Regions from separate parts of the Streptomyces sp. NPDC014801 genome, predicted to be linked through region 1. Evidence: riboswitches for the same ligand, from Rfam matches in the RefSeq annotation. Region 1 holds a riboswitch; each other region holds the start of a gene.
What was found. Region 1 has a riboswitch for thiamine pyrophosphate ahead of thiC (phosphomethylpyrimidine synthase ThiC). Riboswitches for the same ligand answer to the same signal wherever they lie in the genome.
Positions count from the first base shown of each region.

Region 1 (5,109 bases):
CAGTGCAGGCAGAGGTCATGATGAGCTTTCTCGTGTCCGAGGAGCTCTCGTTCCGCATCCCGGTGGAACTGCGCTACGAAACCGGCGATCCCTATGCCGTGCGGCTGACCTTCCATCTGCCCGGAGACGCCCCGGTGACCTGGGCGTTCGGCCGGGAGCTGCTGCTGGACGGGGTCGGGCGGCCGTGCGGGGAGGGGGACGTCCGCATCGCGCCGGTCGAAGCCGACACGCTCGGCGAGGTCCTGATCCGGCTCCAGGTCGGCGGCGACCAGGCCCTGTTCCGCGCGTCGGCCGCGCCGCTCGTGGCGTTCCTGGACCGCACCGACAAGCTGGTGCCGCTCGGTCAGGAGGGCGCGCTCGCCGACTTCGACGCGCATCTGGACGAGGCCCTGGACCGCATCCTCGCGGAGGAGCAGAGCGCGGGCTGACGCGTCACCGAGGTGGCGTAACGGTTCGCCGCGGGGTGGGGACTGCAGAAACGCTTCTGCGCCGCGGTACGGCGCGGGAGTCGGCGGTACGGGCAGGACGCCTGCCGCGCGGCCAGGAGTTTGCGGTAGGGCACGGCGGCCAGGAGTTTGCGGTAGGGCACGGCGGCCAGGAGCTTGCGGTACGGCACGGTGCCGTCCGGTGGCTCAGCGCTTGCGGCGTCGGCCCCGGCCGCCCCGGCTCGCGGGCGCCGGAATCGAACCGGTGGCCGTGCCGGAACCGGTGGCCGGGCCCGTGGCGCTGCTGCCGCCGTGGCCCGCGCGGCTGCCGGCGCCCCGGCTGCCCGGCGCCGTCCCCGGACGGTCGGCGGAGACCACCAGTGCGGCCAGCGCCGTGGTGACCGGCACCGAGGCGACCAGGCCGATGGAGCCCACCAGCGTGCGCACGATCTCCTCCGCGACCAGCTCACTGTTGGCGACCGTGCCCACGCTGCTCTGCGCGATGGAGAACAGCAGCAGCAGCGGCAGCGCGGCACCCGCGTAGGCCAGGACCAGGGTGTTGACGACGGACGCGATGTGGTCGCGTCCGATGCGGATGCCCGCGCGGTACAGCCCGCGCCAGCCCATCGACGGGTTGGCCTCGTGCAGCTCCCAGACGGCGGAGGTCTGGGTGACCGTCACGTCGTCGAGCACACCGAGGGAGCCGATGATGACGCCGGCCAGCAGCAGACCGCTCATGTCGATCGACGGGTACAGGCCGTGGATGAGACCGGTGCTGTCGTCCGTGTTGCCGGTCAGCGCGGCCCAGCCGATGAACAGCGAGCCGAGGACGCCGATCAGCAGCAGCGAGATCAGGGTGCCGAGGACCGCCACCGAGGTACGGGCCGACAGCCCGTGGCACAGGTACAGGGCGATGAGCATGATGGCGCTGGACCCGACGACGGCGACGACCAGCGGGTTCGAGCCCTGCAGGATCGCGGGCAGGATGAAGAGGTTCAGCACCAGGAAGCTGATGGCCAGCGCGACGAGCGCCATCACCCCGCGCAACCGCCCCACGACCACGACGGCGAGCGCGAAGATGCCGGCCAGCAGGGCCATCGGGAAGCGCCGGTTGACGTCCGTGACCGAGTACTGCAGGTCCTTCGGGGCCGACGGCTCGTAGGCGACCACCACCTGCTCGCCCTGGTGCAGCTGCCGCGTCTGGTCCGGCTGCACGATCTCGGTGAACGTACGGCCCTTGTCCTTGCCGGTGTCGACCCGGACGGTCGCCTTCTTGCAGGTGCCGGCGGCCTGTTGCCGGCCGGAGGAGCCCTCCGCGGTGGAGGCGTCCCCGGTCGGGGCGGTGCCGGAGGCGTTGACAGACGCGCAGCTCACCTCCACCAGCCGGGTGACCGTGGCCTGCTGGGTCTGGCGGTCGAAACCGACGCCGGTGCGCGCGTGGCCCGGGGCGCCGCCGGGCCACAGCACGCAGAGACCGACGACGACCGCCGCGGCGAAGGGGATCAGGATCGCCGCGATGACCTTGCGCAGATGCCGGGAGACGGGAGCGGCGGGCCCGTGACTGTGACTGTGCGAGTGCCCGGGCCCGTGTCCGTGGCCGGAATGCCCGGGCCCGTGTCCGTGGCCGGAATGCCCGGGCCCGTGTCCGTGGCCGGAATGCCCGGGCCCGTGTCCGTGGCCGGAATGGCCAGGCTCGTGTCCGTGGCTGGAAGTGCCGTGGCCCGGTCCGTGCCCGTCACCGTGGCCGGACCCTTGTCCGTACCCGTGCCCGTGCTCGTCCCCGTGCCCGTGCTCCCGGCCGTAGTCGGCGGCCGGGAAGTACCCCTCTTCGGCCTGGTGGCCGGGGCCTCTGGAGCCCTGGCCGCGCGGCGGTTCGGACGGCGGATACGGGGGCGGGGGTGTCGTGGTCACCGCCCGATCATCGCAAGAACGACAGGGGCCCTCTGTTCACCGCGCCCGAAGGGACGCTAGCGTGGAGACACCTTTGCACACGCGGGAGCTCGGAGCACCGGGCTGAGAGGGCGCTGACCTCCGTCTGCGCGATGTTTCACGTGGAACATGACGTCCCACGCCGAAACGTCGGCCGACGGTGACCGCTGCGTCGACCGCCGAACCTGTTACCGGGTAATGCCGGCGTAGGGAGTAGGTCTGATGACCAACAAGGACGCACGCACGCCTGCCTCCGTTCAGAGCGAGACCGCTCAGGAGGCCGGGAAGTCCATCGGCTGGCACAAGGCATACGTCGAGGGTTCACGCCCCGACCTGCGGGTGCCGGTCCGTCAGGTGCACCTCACCAACGGGAAGTCGGTCACGCTGTACGACACGTCCGGCCCGTACACCGATCCGCTCGTCGACACCGACGTCCGCAGGGGCCTGGCGCCGCTGCGGGAGAACTGGATCATCGCCCGCGGCGACACCGAGGAGTACGCGGGCCGTCCCGTCCGTCCCGAGGACGACGGGATCAAGCACACCTCGCCGCGGGGCGGTCTGCGCAACCTCGACGCGGTCTTCCCCGGGCGGCCGCGCCAGCCCCGTCGCGGCCGTGACGGCCAGGCGGTCACGCAGCTCGCGTACGCCCGCCGGGGCGAGATCACCCCGGAGATGGAGTACGTGGCCATCCGGGAGAACGTCTCGCCCGAGGTGGTCCGCGAGGAGATCGCGGCGGGCCGGGCGGTGCTGCCGGCCAACGTCAACCACCCGGAGATCGAGCCGATGATCATCGGCAAGCGGTTCCTGGTGAAGGTCAACGCCAACATCGGCAACTCCGCGGTGACCTCCTCCATCGAGGAGGAGGTCGAGAAGATGACCTGGGCGACCCGCTGGGGCGCCGACACGGTCATGGACCTGTCCACCGGACGCAACATCCACACCACCCGCGAGTGGGTGCTGCGCAACTCCCCGGTGCCCATCGGCACGGTGCCGCTGTACCAGGCGCTGGAGAAGGTCGACGGCAAGGCCGAGGAACTGACCTGGGAGATCTACAAGGACACGGTCATCGAGCAGGCCGAGCAGGGCGTGGACTACATGACGGTCCACGCGGGCGTACGCCTGGCGTATGTGCCGCTCACCGCCAACCGCAAGACGGGCATCGTCTCGCGCGGAGGCTCCATCATGGCCGCGTGGTGCCTCGCCCACCACAAGGAGTCGTTCCTCTACGAGAACTTCGAGGAGCTCTGCGAGATCCTCGCCGCGTACGACGTGACGTACTCCCTCGGCGACGGCCTCAGGCCCGGCTCCATCGCGGACGCCAACGACGAGGCGCAGTTCGCGGAGTTGAGGACCCTCGGGGAACTCAACACGATCGCCAAGCGTTTCCACGTACAGACCATGATCGAGGGCCCGGGCCACGTCCCGATGCACAAGATCAAGGAGAACATCGACCTTCAGCAGGAGATCTGCGATGAAGCTCCGTTCTATACGCTCGGCCCGCTGACCACGGACATCGCTCCGGCGTACGACCACATCACCTCCGGCATCGGCGCCGCGATGATCGCCTGGTGGGGCACGGCGATGCTCTGCTACGTCACGCCCAAGGAGCACCTGGGCCTGCCCAACCGGGACGACGTCAAGACCGGTGTGATCACCTACAAGATCGCCGCGCACGCGGCCGACCTCGCCAAGGGGCACCCGGGCGCGCAGGAGTGGGACGACGCCCTGTCCGACGCCCGGTTCGAGTTCCGGTGGGAGGACCAGTTCAACCTCGCGCTGGACCCGGACACGGCACGGGAGTTCCACGACGAGACCCTGCCGGCGGAACCGGCCAAGACGGCCCACTTCTGCTCGATGTGCGGACCGAAGTTCTGCTCGATGAAGATCTCGCAGGACATCCGCCGTGAGCACGGCGGCAGCCAGGCCGAGATCGAGGAGGGCATGGCGCAGAAGTCGAAGGAGTTCGCGGCGGCGGGCAACCGCGTCTACCTGCCGATCGCCGACTGACGCACGCGCACACCACCAGCGGGCGGGCGGTGCTCCCCACGGGCGCAGGTGCTTCCCGTGCGGGCGCACCGCGCGGGAAGCACGGCCCGCCCGGGTTCATTCCGGCTGGTGTTCCGGGCCTCCGAAGTCCGGGCTGGTGTAGTCCGGACTGGAGAAGCTCGGGCGCGGGCCGGCGGTGGGGCCGTCGTCGGGACTGGTGAACCCCGGCCGGTCGTACCCCAGGCGCGGGATACGGCTGGTCGGCACCGACGGGGACACCGGGTACGGCGTCGTCGTACCGGGCTCGGAGAGGGCGTCGCGCAGAAAGGGGATGATGCCGCGTTCCAGCAGGGCCTCGTGCCAGGCGTCCCGGGCCTGGGCCAGTTCCTCGGGCAGTTCGCCGTAGCCGCCGGGCTCGGCCGGGGCACGGTTGCGCAAGGCGGTGAGCAGCAGGCCGACGGTGGCGACAAGGATCGCGGCCGCCGTGAGGGCGGCGAAGACCCAGCCGGCGGTCACCATCGTCCCGGCAAAGGCGGGCTGCGGGTCGAGCATCTTCAGGACGTACCCGACGAGCAGGAAGATCGCGGCGGCGGTGCCCGCGAGGACGGGGGCGAGGACGGCGACGACGGCGACGGCGCCCGCGCCGGTGCTCTCGGCCATCTCCCCCATGGTGGCCGCGAGCCCGATAGAGGAGCTGTCGGGTTCCCCGGGACCCGAGGTGCGGCCGGTGGCCGAGGCGGCCGGGGCCGGATGGCGCAGTTCCTCGCGG
Region 1 covers NZ_JBIBXG010000015.1:79,699-84,807, forward strand. Annotated here, with positions in the region: gene ACF1AL_RS32895 (SsgA family sporulation/cell division regulator) at 1-428, shown strand, start outside; gene ACF1AL_RS32900 (YibE/F family protein) at 633-2,336, opposite strand; TPP riboswitch at 2,408-2,584, shown strand; gene thiC (phosphomethylpyrimidine synthase ThiC) at 2,577-4,361, shown strand; gene ACF1AL_RS32910 (hypothetical protein) at 4,458-5,109, opposite strand, start outside.

Region 2 (5,109 bases), on a different contig from region 1:
GGCAGCGCGTCGAGCTCCTCCTCGCTCAGCCCCGCCCGCGCCTCGCGCACCCGCGCCAGCAGCGCCACCGCGTCGAGCGGACGGGCGTCGGGCGTACGCGCGGTGGCCGCCGCGACCAGCTCGTCCAGCGCGGGTGCCAGCCCCGGCACCTGCTCCGAGGGCGGCGGGACGTCCTCGTGGAGGTGCTTGTAGAGCACCACGGCCGCCGAGTCGCCGTCGTGCGGCTTGCCGCCGGTCAGCATCTCGTACAGCACGACCCCGCACGCGTACACGTCCACCCGCGGTTCGGCGGCGCCCTGGTCGATCTGCTCCGGCGCCAGGTAGGAGACGGTGCCGAGCACCGCGCCCGTGGTGCTGGTGACGGTGTCCACCGAGCGCACCAGCCCGAAGTCGGCGACCTTCACCCGGCCGTCGTCCCCTATCAGGACGTTCTCCGGCTTCATGTCCCGGTGCACGAACCCGGCCCGGTGCGCGGCGCCCAGCGCGGCCAGCACCGGCTCCAGGATGTCCAGGGCGGCTCGCGGCTGCAGCGCCCCGCGCTCGCGCAGGACGTCCCGCAGGGTGCACCCGGCGACGTACTCCATCGCCAGGTAGACGTAGGCGCCGTCGGTGCCCTGGTCGAAGACCTGCACCACGTTGGGGTGCGCCAGCCGGGCGACGGACTTCGCCTCCCGGATGAACCGCTCGACGAAGGAGCCGTCGGCCGCGAGCGTCGGGTGCATCACCTTCAGCGCGAGGACGCGGTCCAGGCGGGTGTCCAGGGCCCGGTAGACCGTGGCCATCCCACCGACCGCGATCCGCGCGTCGACGCGATACCGGCCGTCGAGCACCTGCCCGACGAGAGGGTCCGAGAGGGTCGTATCCACGCAGCGAGTCTACGAGGCACGACCGACACGCCCGCCGTTTCACCCGACCAGAGGGGTGACTGCAGCCGACCTGTGACGCTGCGGAGACCCCGGTCCGGCCGCCAGGGGGCGTCTAGAAGGCGGGGCGCTCCGGGTCGAGCCGGGCGATGCCGTCCGTCGGCGAGGACGCCTCCGCGAAGTGCCGCTTGGGGATGCGCCCCGCCCGGTACGCCAGCCGGCCCGCCTCCACCGCGTGCCGCATGGCCTCCGCCATCACCACCGGCTCCTGCGCCCGTGTCACCGCCGAGGCGAGCATCACACCGGCGCAGCCCAGCTCCATCGCGAGCGCCACGTCGGAGGCGGTGCCCGCGCCCGCGTCCAGGATGACCGGCACACGCGCCTGCTCGACGATCAGCTGGAAGTTGTGCGGGTTGCGGATGCCGAGCCCGGAGCCGATGGGCGAGCCCAGCGGCATGATCGCCGCACAGCCCACGTCCTCCAGCTTGCGCGCCAGCACCGGGTCGTCGTTGGTGTACGGCAGCACGGTGAACCCGTCGTCGACGAGCGTCTCCGCCGCGTCCAGCAGCTCGATCGGGTCCGGCAGCAGCGTGCGCTCGTCGGCGATGACCTCCAGCTTGACCAGGTCGGTGCCGAGCGCCTCGCGCGCCAGCCGGGCCGTGAGCACCGCCTCCCCGGCGGTGAAGCAGCCGGCGGTGTTCGGCAGCACCCGGATGCCGAGCCGGTCCAGCACCGACAGCACCGAGCCGTGCACGTCGGCCTTGACCCGGCGCATCGCCACGGTCGTCAGCTCGGTGCCGGAGGCCACCAGCGACCTTTCCAGCACGTCCAGGCTGGGCGCGCCGCCGGTGCCCATGATCAGGCGGGACGACAGGGCCGTACCGCCGAGGACGAAGGGGTCGTCAGCCATGGTTCAGCCTCCCTGGACGGCGGTCAGGACCTCGACGCGGTCGCCCTCGGCGAGGGCCGTGGCGGACCACTGGGTGCGCGGGACGACGGTCTCGTTGAGGGCGGCGGCCACCCCGGAGGGGGCCGCGGTGAGGGACTTCACGACGGCGTCGAGCGCGGTGCCGGGCTCGATCCGGTGGGGTTCGCCGTTGACGGAGATGTTCATGCGGGCTGCTCCGTGAGGGTGCGTGCGGCCTGCGGGGCTCCTGCCGCGGTGGAAAAGCGCTTCGGGGTGAACGGGCGGGCCTCGTCCGGCAGTTCACCGGTGACGAGGGCGTGGGCGAGGACGTCGCCGGTGACCGGGGTGAGCAGGACGCCGTTGCGGTGGTGCCCGGTGGCCAGCAGCAGGCCGTCCAGCGCGGTCGGGCCGAGCAGCGGCGCGTTGTCGGGGGAGCCGGGGCGCAGCCCGGCCCGGGTCTCGGTCAGCGGCAGCTCGGTGATCCCGGGCACCAGCTCGTGGGCGTCGCGCAGCAGCTCGTAGACGCCGCCGGCGGTCACCGTGGTGTCCCAGCCCATCTCCTCGCTGGTCGCGCCGACCACCAGTTCGCCGTTCTCGCGCGGCACCAGGTAGAGCGCGCCGCCGCGCACCACCGCGCGCACGGTCCGGCTCAGGAAGGGCGTCCCGTGGTCCGGCATGGTCAGCCGCAGGACCTGGCCCTTCACCGGCCGCACCGGCGGCAGCACGTCCTCGGGCACGCCGCCCAGCCGCCCGCTGAGGCTGCCGGCGGCGAGCACCACCCGGCCCGCGCCCAGCTCCTGGCCGTCGCGGGTGACGACGCCGGCCGCGCGTCCGTGCGCGAGCATGAGCCGTTCGGCCCAGGTCCGGTGGAACACCACCCCGGCCCGCTCGCACGCGGTGACCAGCGCGGCCGCCAGCCGCCGCGGGTCCACCTGGTGGTCGCCGTCCACCCGCAGCCCGCCGCGCACCCCCGGCGCCAGCATCGGCTCCAGGCGCCGGCAGTCGCGGCCCGACAGCCACTCCGACTCCAGGCCCGACTGCCGTTGCAGGGCGTGCAGTTCCTTGAGGTGGGCGCGGTCGTCGGCGTCCAGGGCGACGGCGAGCGTGCCGCAGCGCCGGTAGCCGAGGTCTTCTCCGGTGGCCTCGGTCAGCTCGGCCGCGAAGTCCGGGTAGCGGCGAGCGGAGGCCAGGTTGAGGCCGAGCAGGGTCTGCTCGCCGTAGTGCAGTTCGGTGACGGCGGCCAGCATCCCGGCCGCCACCTGGGCGGCTCCGCCGCCGGGCCCGGGGTCGACGACCGCGGTGGTGAAGCCGCGCTGTGCGGCCCGCCAGGCCGTGACCAGGCCGATGATCCCGCCCCCGATGACGAGGACGTCTGACGTACGCGTAGGCGACATGGGCGTCCAGCCCCTCCCTTCGCCGGCATGACCCGGATCAGGTTCGTACGGTCGGAGGCCGTCCCAGCCTCCCTCTCAGCCCGGTGCGTCCGGGCTCCCGCGAGTGCTTTACGGTGGCCACCCTAGCCCGTGCCGCTGTGTGTCTGTAAGGGAGCCTTCCGTCATGACCCGGTCCCTCGACGGTCTCGTCCTCGCCCCGGTCGCCGACCAGGCCCCAGGTCAGGTGGGCACCCGCACCCGGTTCGCCTACCACGAGCGCGAGGGCCGGATCTGGGCCGAATACGCGGGCGGGGACGTGGTGCGCGGGTATCTCGTGGGCACCCGGGACGGGGACCGGCTGGACTTCCGGTACGTCCAGCTGAAGCAGGACGGGACGACCTCCTCCGGCCACTGCGCGTCCACGGTCGTGGAGCTGCCGGACGGGCGGGTGCGGCTGGAGGAGACCTGGGAGTGGGAGTCCCAGGAGGGCAGCGGCACGAGCGTGGTGGAGGAGCTGCCCGCGCATGTGGAGCAGCTCACGGCGCAGGACCGCTGACTGACGGTCTGTCAGGTGTCTATGGTGATCAGGTGAGCGAGCAGACGCAGCAACGGGGCACGTCACAGACGCGGCGCGTGGTCGTCGTGGGCGCGGGCATGGCCGGGGTGCAGACCGCGGTCGCCCTGCGCGACCAGGGCTTCACCGGCACCGTCACCCTGATCGGCGCCGAGCCCCACCAGCCCTACGACCGGCCGCCGCTGTCCAAGGCCGTGCTGCTCGGCACCGCCGAGGGCTCCGCCTTCGACGTCGACTTCGACGCCCTCGGCATCGAGCTGCGGCTCGGCTGCGAGGTGCTGGGCGTCCGCCCCGCCGACCACGAACTGGACACCGAGGCCGGCCCCGTCGCCTACGACGTCCTCGTCGTCGCCACCGGCGCCGAACCGGTCACCCTGCCCGGCGCCGAGGGGGTGCCCGGCGTGCACCTGCTGCGCACCCTGGACGACGCCGAGCGGCTGCGCCCGGTGCTGGAGCGGCAGCACGACATCGTGGTCGTCGGCGCCGGCTGGATCGGCGCCGAGTTCGCCACGGCCGCGCGGGAGGCGGGCTGCGCCGTCACCGTCGTCGAGGCCGCCGACCGCCCGCTCGCCGGGGCGCTGCCCGCCGAGGTCGCCGCGCCCATGACCGCCTGGTACGCCGACGCCGGTGCCGAGCTGCGCACGCACACGCGCGTGGCGGCCGTCGAGCCGGGCAGCGTGGTCCTCGACGACGGCACCCGGCTGCCCGCCGGCGCGGTCGTCGTCGGCATCGGGGCGCGGCCCGCCACCGGCTGGCTGGCCGGGTCCGGCATCGCGCTCGGCACGCACGGCGAGGTGCTCGCCGACGCGCACCTGCGCACCTCGGTGCCGGACGTGTACGCGGTCGGCGACTGCGCCTCCTTCCCCTCCGCCCGCTACGGCGAGCGGCTGCTCGTGCACCACTGGGACAACGCCCTGCAGGGCCCCCGCACGGTCGCCGCGAACATCGCCGGCGACACGCCCGCCGCCTACGACCCGGTGCCCTACTTCTGGTCCGAGCAGTTCGGCCGTTTCGTGCAGTACGCCGGGCATCACACCGCCGCCGACCGCATCCTGTGGCGCGGCGAGCCGGACGGCCCGGCCTGGACGGTGTGCTGGCTGCGCGACGACCGGCTGGTCGCCCTGCTCGCGGTGGGCCGCCCGCGCGACCTGGCCCAGGGGCGGCGGCTGATCGAGGCGGGCGCGCGGATGGACGCACGGCTGCTGACGGATCCGGCCAGGCCGCTGAAGGCCGCCGCGGCCTGAGCCGCCCGGGGGGTGTCGTCCCAGGCGGACGGCCCGGCTGGACGGCCCCGGCTTCCGACTGTCAGTGGCAGATGGCAGGCTTGTTCCGTGACCGAGATTGACGCAAAGATCGATGCTCTCGTCCCCGCCTGGCTCACCCTTCCCGACA
Region 2 covers NZ_JBIBXG010000004.1:241,219-246,327, forward strand. Annotated here, with positions in the region: gene pknB (Stk1 family PASTA domain-containing Ser/Thr kinase) at 1-866, opposite strand, end outside; gene ACF1AL_RS10565 (thiazole synthase) at 979-1,773, opposite strand; gene thiS (sulfur carrier protein ThiS) at 1,777-1,977, opposite strand; gene thiO (glycine oxidase ThiO) at 1,974-3,164, opposite strand; TPP riboswitch at 3,162-3,275, opposite strand; gene ACF1AL_RS10580 (hypothetical protein) at 3,328-3,699, shown strand; gene ACF1AL_RS10585 (NAD(P)/FAD-dependent oxidoreductase) at 3,732-4,961, shown strand; gene ACF1AL_RS10590 (Rv2175c family DNA-binding protein) at 5,049-5,109, shown strand, end outside.
Region 2: linked by a shared signal. The riboswitch ahead of thiO (glycine oxidase ThiO) and the one ahead of thiC (phosphomethylpyrimidine synthase ThiC) in region 1 are both predicted to bind thiamine pyrophosphate.

Region 3 (5,109 bases), on a different contig from region 1:
AGGCTGAGCAGCATCTAGAACTCCCCCGTCCGGTCGGGCACGCGCAGGCTCTCCAGGACCAGCAGCGCCACGGCACACACCACCATCAGAATCGTCGACAGGGCCATCGCCTGCCCGTAGTTGAGATCCCCGGGCCGCGACAGCAGCCGGGCCACGGCCACCGGCAGGGTCGGGTTGTCGGGCCGCGCGATGAACACGGTCGCGCCGAACTCGCCCAGCGACACGGCGAACGCGAACCCGGCGGCGATCAGCAGCGCCCGCCGCACCATCGGCAGGTCCACCTCCCGCCACACCCGCCACGGCGACGCCCCGAGCACGGCGGCCGCCTCCCGCAGCCGTCCGTCCACCGCGCGCAGCACCGGCAGCATGGTCCGTACGACGAAGGGGACGCCGACGAGGGCCTGGGCGAGCGGCACCAGGATCCAGGAGCTGCGCAGGTCCAGCGGCGGAGTGTCCAGGGTGATCAGGAAGCCGAAGCCGACGGTCACCGCGGACACGCCGAGCGGCAGCATCAGCAGCGCGTCGAAGCCCCGCACCAGCCGTCCGGCGTCCCGGCGGGTCAGCGCGGCGGCGGCGAGCGCGCCGATCAGCAGGGCGATGCCGGTGGCGGCGACGGCGTACTCGAGGGAATTGCCGATGGCCTCGATGGGCGGGACGAGGAAGGTGTTGCCGTCCTGGCCGGTCAGCGCCCGGTAGTAGCCGAGGCCGCCGTCCAGGGAGCGCTGCACCAGCACCGCAGGCGGCAGCACGAGCAGCGCGGCGATGGTCAGCAGCACCCCGGCGAGGAGCGCCCACTGCCCCGCGCCGCGCGGCCGGCGGGCCGTGGTCGCCGCGTCCACCAGCTTCAGCGCGCTCTCCCGGCGCCGTACCGTCCAGGCGTGCACGGCGAGGATCGCGCCCACCGCGGCGAACTGGACGATCGTCAGGACGGCGGCGGTGGACAGGTCGAAGACGTCGGCGGTCTGCCGGTAGATCTCCACCTCCAGGGTGGAGTAGGCGGGCCCGCCGAGGATCTGGACGATGCCGAAGGAGGTGAAGCAGAACAGGAACACCATCAGCGCGGCCGCCGCGACGGCGGGCGCCAGCGCGGGCAGGGTGACCTTGCGCCAGGCGGTGAAGCGGGACGCGCCGAGCATCCGGGCCGCCTCCTCCTGCCGCGGGTCGAGCTGCGCCCACAGGCCGCCGACGGTGCGTACGACGACGGCGTAGTTGAAGAAGACGTGGGCGAGCAGGATCGCCCACACGGTGGTGTCCAGCCGTACGCCCCACAGGTCGTCGAGCAGCCCGCCGCGGCCGACCAGGGCCAGGAAGGCGGTGCCGACGACGACGGTCGGCAGCACGAACGGCACGGTCACCACGGCCCGCAGCAGCCGTTTGCCGGGGAAGTCGAAGCGGGCGAAGACATAGGCGCCGGGCAGCGCGAGGAGCAGGGTGAGCCCGGCGGAGACCAGCGCCTGCCAGGTGGTGAACCACAGCACGTGCCGGATGTCGGACTGGCCGAGCACGTCGGTGAGCCGGCCGAACTGCCAGGCCCCGTCGACCTTGAGCCCGCGGGCGACGATCGCGGCCACGGGGTAGGCGAAGAACACGGCGAAGAACGCGACGGGCAGGGCCATCAGCCCCAGCCGCGCCGCGCTCCCCGCGCGGTTCGTCCGGCGGACTACTTCAGTACGAGCGAGGTCCACTGCTTGACCCACTGGTCACGGTGGTCGGCGATGGCGCCGGGGGCCATGGTCTCGGGGTCCTTGGCCGCGGGGCCGTACTGGGTGAACTCGGCAGGCACCTTGGCGCCGTCGAGGACCGGGTAGACGAACATGTTCAGCGGCATGTCCTCCTGGAACTCCTTGGAGACCAGGAAGTCGATCAGCGCCTTGCCGCCCTTGGTGTTCTTGGCGTTGCTCAGCAGACCCGCGAACTCGATCTGCCGGAAGCAGGTGCCGGCCGCCACACCCGTGGGCGCGGTCTTCGGCTGCGGCTTGGCGAAGACGACCTCGGCGGGCGGGGAGGAGGCGTACGACACGACGAGCGGCCGGTCGCCCTTGGCCTTCTTGCCGCCGGCCGAGCCGGAGAACTCCTGGTCGTAGGCCTGCTCCCAGCCGTCGACCACCTTCACGCCGTTGGCCTTGAGCTTCTTCCAGTAGTCCTGCCAGCCGTCGTCGCCGTACTTGGCGGCGCTGCCCAGCAGGAAGCCGAGGCCGGGCGAGGAGGTCGCGGCGTTCTCGGTGACCAGCAGGTTCTTGTACTCGGGCTTGACCAGGTCGTCGAAGGTCGCGGGCGGGGCCAGCTTGTGGTCGGCGAAGTACTGCTTGTCGTAGTTGACGCAGATGTCGCCGTAGTCGATCGGGGTGACCCGGTGCTTGGCCTGGTCCAGCTGGTACTGCGCCCCTATGGAGCCGAGCCCCTTGGCCTGGTACGGCTGGAAGAGGCCGTTGTCCAGGGCGCGGGAGAGCAGGGTGTTGTCGACGCCGAAGAAGACGTCGCCCTGCGGGTTGTCCTTGGTCAGGATGGCCTTGTTGACGGCCTGCCCGGCGTCACCGCTGGTGAGGACGTGGACCTTGTATCCCGACTGCTTCTCGAAGTCCGCGAGGACGTTCTTGGACACGGCCCACGAGTCGTGGCTGACCAGCGTGACGGTCTTGGACTCGGCGGACGTCTTCTCGCTGCCGCCGCCCGACGACCCGCACGCGGACAGCGTGACGAGCCCGAGGCCGACCGCGACGACCGTGGCCTTCTTGGTGATGCTCACTGACATTCCTCCTGGAGGGACCAGGAAGAGACGCGGCCCTGCCCGGGACTCCTCACGGTGTCCCGGGCAGGGCGCAACAGCTCGAGTGATGACCGATCTCCCTACCCAGAATGACCTGGGCGAGGTTCGGAGGGTCTGCGGCCCTGTCCGCCGCACTCTCAGCGCTGTGGCGCTCCCCTGTCGGAATATGTAGATGTACTGACGCCAGTCAGATTACCGCTCGGTGGCGGCGAGCTGACCACACGCCCCGTCGATCTCCTGACCCCGGGTGTCCCGGATGGTCACCGGTACACCATGCGCGGCGATCGCCTCGACGAACGCCTTCTCGTCCTCGGGCCGGGAAGCCGTCCACTTGGACCCGGGCGTCGGGTTCAGCGGGATGAGGTTGACGTGCACGGGCTTGCCCTTGAGCAGCCGGCCCAGCCGGTCCCCGCGCCAGGCCTGATCGTTGATGTCCCGGATGAGGGCGTACTCGATGGACAGCCGCCGCCCGCTCTTCTCGGTGTACTCGAACCCGGCGTCGAGCACCTCGCGCACCTTCCACCGCGTGTTCACGGGGACGAGGGTGTCGCGCAGCTCGTCGTCGGGGGCGTGCAGCGAGATCGCCAGCCGGCACTTGAAGCCCTCGTCCGCGAACCGGTGGATCGCGGGCACGAGCCCCACGGTCGACACGGTGATGCCGCGCTGCGACAGCCCGAGCCCGTCCGGCGCCGGGTCGGTGAGCGCGCGAATGGCGCCGACGACCCGCTTGTAGTTGGCGAGCGGCTCACCCATGCCCATGAAGACGATGTTGGACAGCCGCGACGGGCCGCCGGGGATCTCCCCGTCGCGCAGCGCCCGCATGCCCTCCACGATCTGGTGCACGATCTCGGCGGTGGACAGGTTCCGGTCCAGCCCCGCCTGCCCCGTGGCACAGAACGGGCAGTTCATGCCGCATCCGGCCTGCGAGCTGATGCACATGGTGACCCGGTCCGGGTACCGCATCAGCACGGACTCGACGAGCGTCCCGTCGAACAGCCGCCACAGCGTCTTGCGGGTCGTCCCCTCGTCCGTCGACAGATGCCGTACGACGGTCATCAGCTCGGGAAACAGCGCCTCGCGCAGCTTGTCCCGCGCACCGGCGGGGATGTCGGTCCACTGCTCCGGCTCGTGCGCGTACCGCGCGAAGTAGTGCTGCGACAGCTGCTTGGCGCGAAACGGCTTCTCCCCGATCTCGGCCACGACCGCCTTGCGCTCGGCAGGCGAAAGATCGGCAAGATGCCGCGGCGGCGTCTTGGCACCGCGCGGCACGACAAAAGTGAGTTCTCCGGGCTTGGGCATGATGCATCCAGTGTCGCAGATCGACTGGCGTGGCCTGGGGCTGTCGGCTGCTACGACTGTCGGTAGTGGTCGTCACCGGTCGCCGCTGAGCGGCCTCGGACGGCCCAGGGACGGCCCAAAGTCGAGCGTTGCCACCTGGCATAGCGGGCCCAGCCAGCGACAAAGCAGACCTGCTGGACCGCGCATCGCGCTTCCGCCGGCCGGGCAGGCTGCCACCTTTGGTCTGCCCAGAGACACCGTTCACCCAAATTCACCAGGCGACCACTGGACAGTGCTGATTAAGCCCGATGCGAGTACCGGTAGCGGCGTGGTGTTCAGAAGCCTCCGGTGGCTCGCAAGTCCTTCAACACCTGCTCCCGATACTCCGGGCAGTAGACCGTCACGCCTATGGTCAGCAGCTCGTTTGCGTCCTCTTGCATCATCCCCCAGTCCCGCCCCGCTGGATACAGGTCCGGGCCGCTGAGGCTGAACATGTACCCAACGCTGTGCCCCAGGGCTAGTTCGTCGCACCACTTCGGCGGGAAAGCAAGGAGTTCCTCATCCGCCGGATGCCGCTCGGTATACGGCAGACTGGCGGCCGACTTGAGGTAGCGGCCCTCCTTGCTGCCCGTCGGCGTAGCCTTCGGATCGGCAGCGACGTAGCGACCTGTGTCTCTGCTTCCACAGGCGGTGACGCTGGCAAGCAAAACGACGGCCAGCACGATGGTAAAGCGACGCATGGTCCCCCCCAGGATCTGTGGTGCTGATGACCATCATGCGCTGGCTGGATGCGCCGTCCGGGCGCTGTGCTCGTGTTGTGACCTGTGCCCCGCGATGGAAGCCACCTCAGCCCACCACTCTCTCCAGCTCCCATCCCGTCCGCCGTCGACCCACACACCGTGGAGCGGGCGTGGTCCATGGCGTCCAGGTGGAGCGCGCCACTGTACGAACGACCTGGACGCCATGGGCCGCGTCTGCTCGGCTTTGCCTGGGTCGACGGCGGACGGGATGGGAGCTCCCCGCGCACGCCACCCACGGAGCCGCAGTCGGCGACGGCGCCCCCT
Region 3 covers NZ_JBIBXG010000013.1:275,799-280,907, reverse strand. Annotated here, with positions in the region: gene ACF1AL_RS30770 (ABC transporter ATP-binding protein) at 1-14, opposite strand, end outside; gene ACF1AL_RS30765 (ABC transporter permease) at 15-1,616, opposite strand; gene ACF1AL_RS30760 (thiamine ABC transporter substrate binding subunit) at 1,661-2,752, opposite strand; TPP riboswitch at 2,827-2,935, opposite strand; gene rlmN (23S rRNA (adenine(2503)-C(2))-methyltransferase RlmN) at 2,960-4,066, opposite strand; gene ACF1AL_RS30750 (hypothetical protein) at 4,381-4,785, opposite strand.
Region 3: linked by a shared signal. The riboswitch ahead of ACF1AL_RS30760 (thiamine ABC transporter substrate binding subunit) and the one ahead of thiC (phosphomethylpyrimidine synthase ThiC) in region 1 are both predicted to bind thiamine pyrophosphate.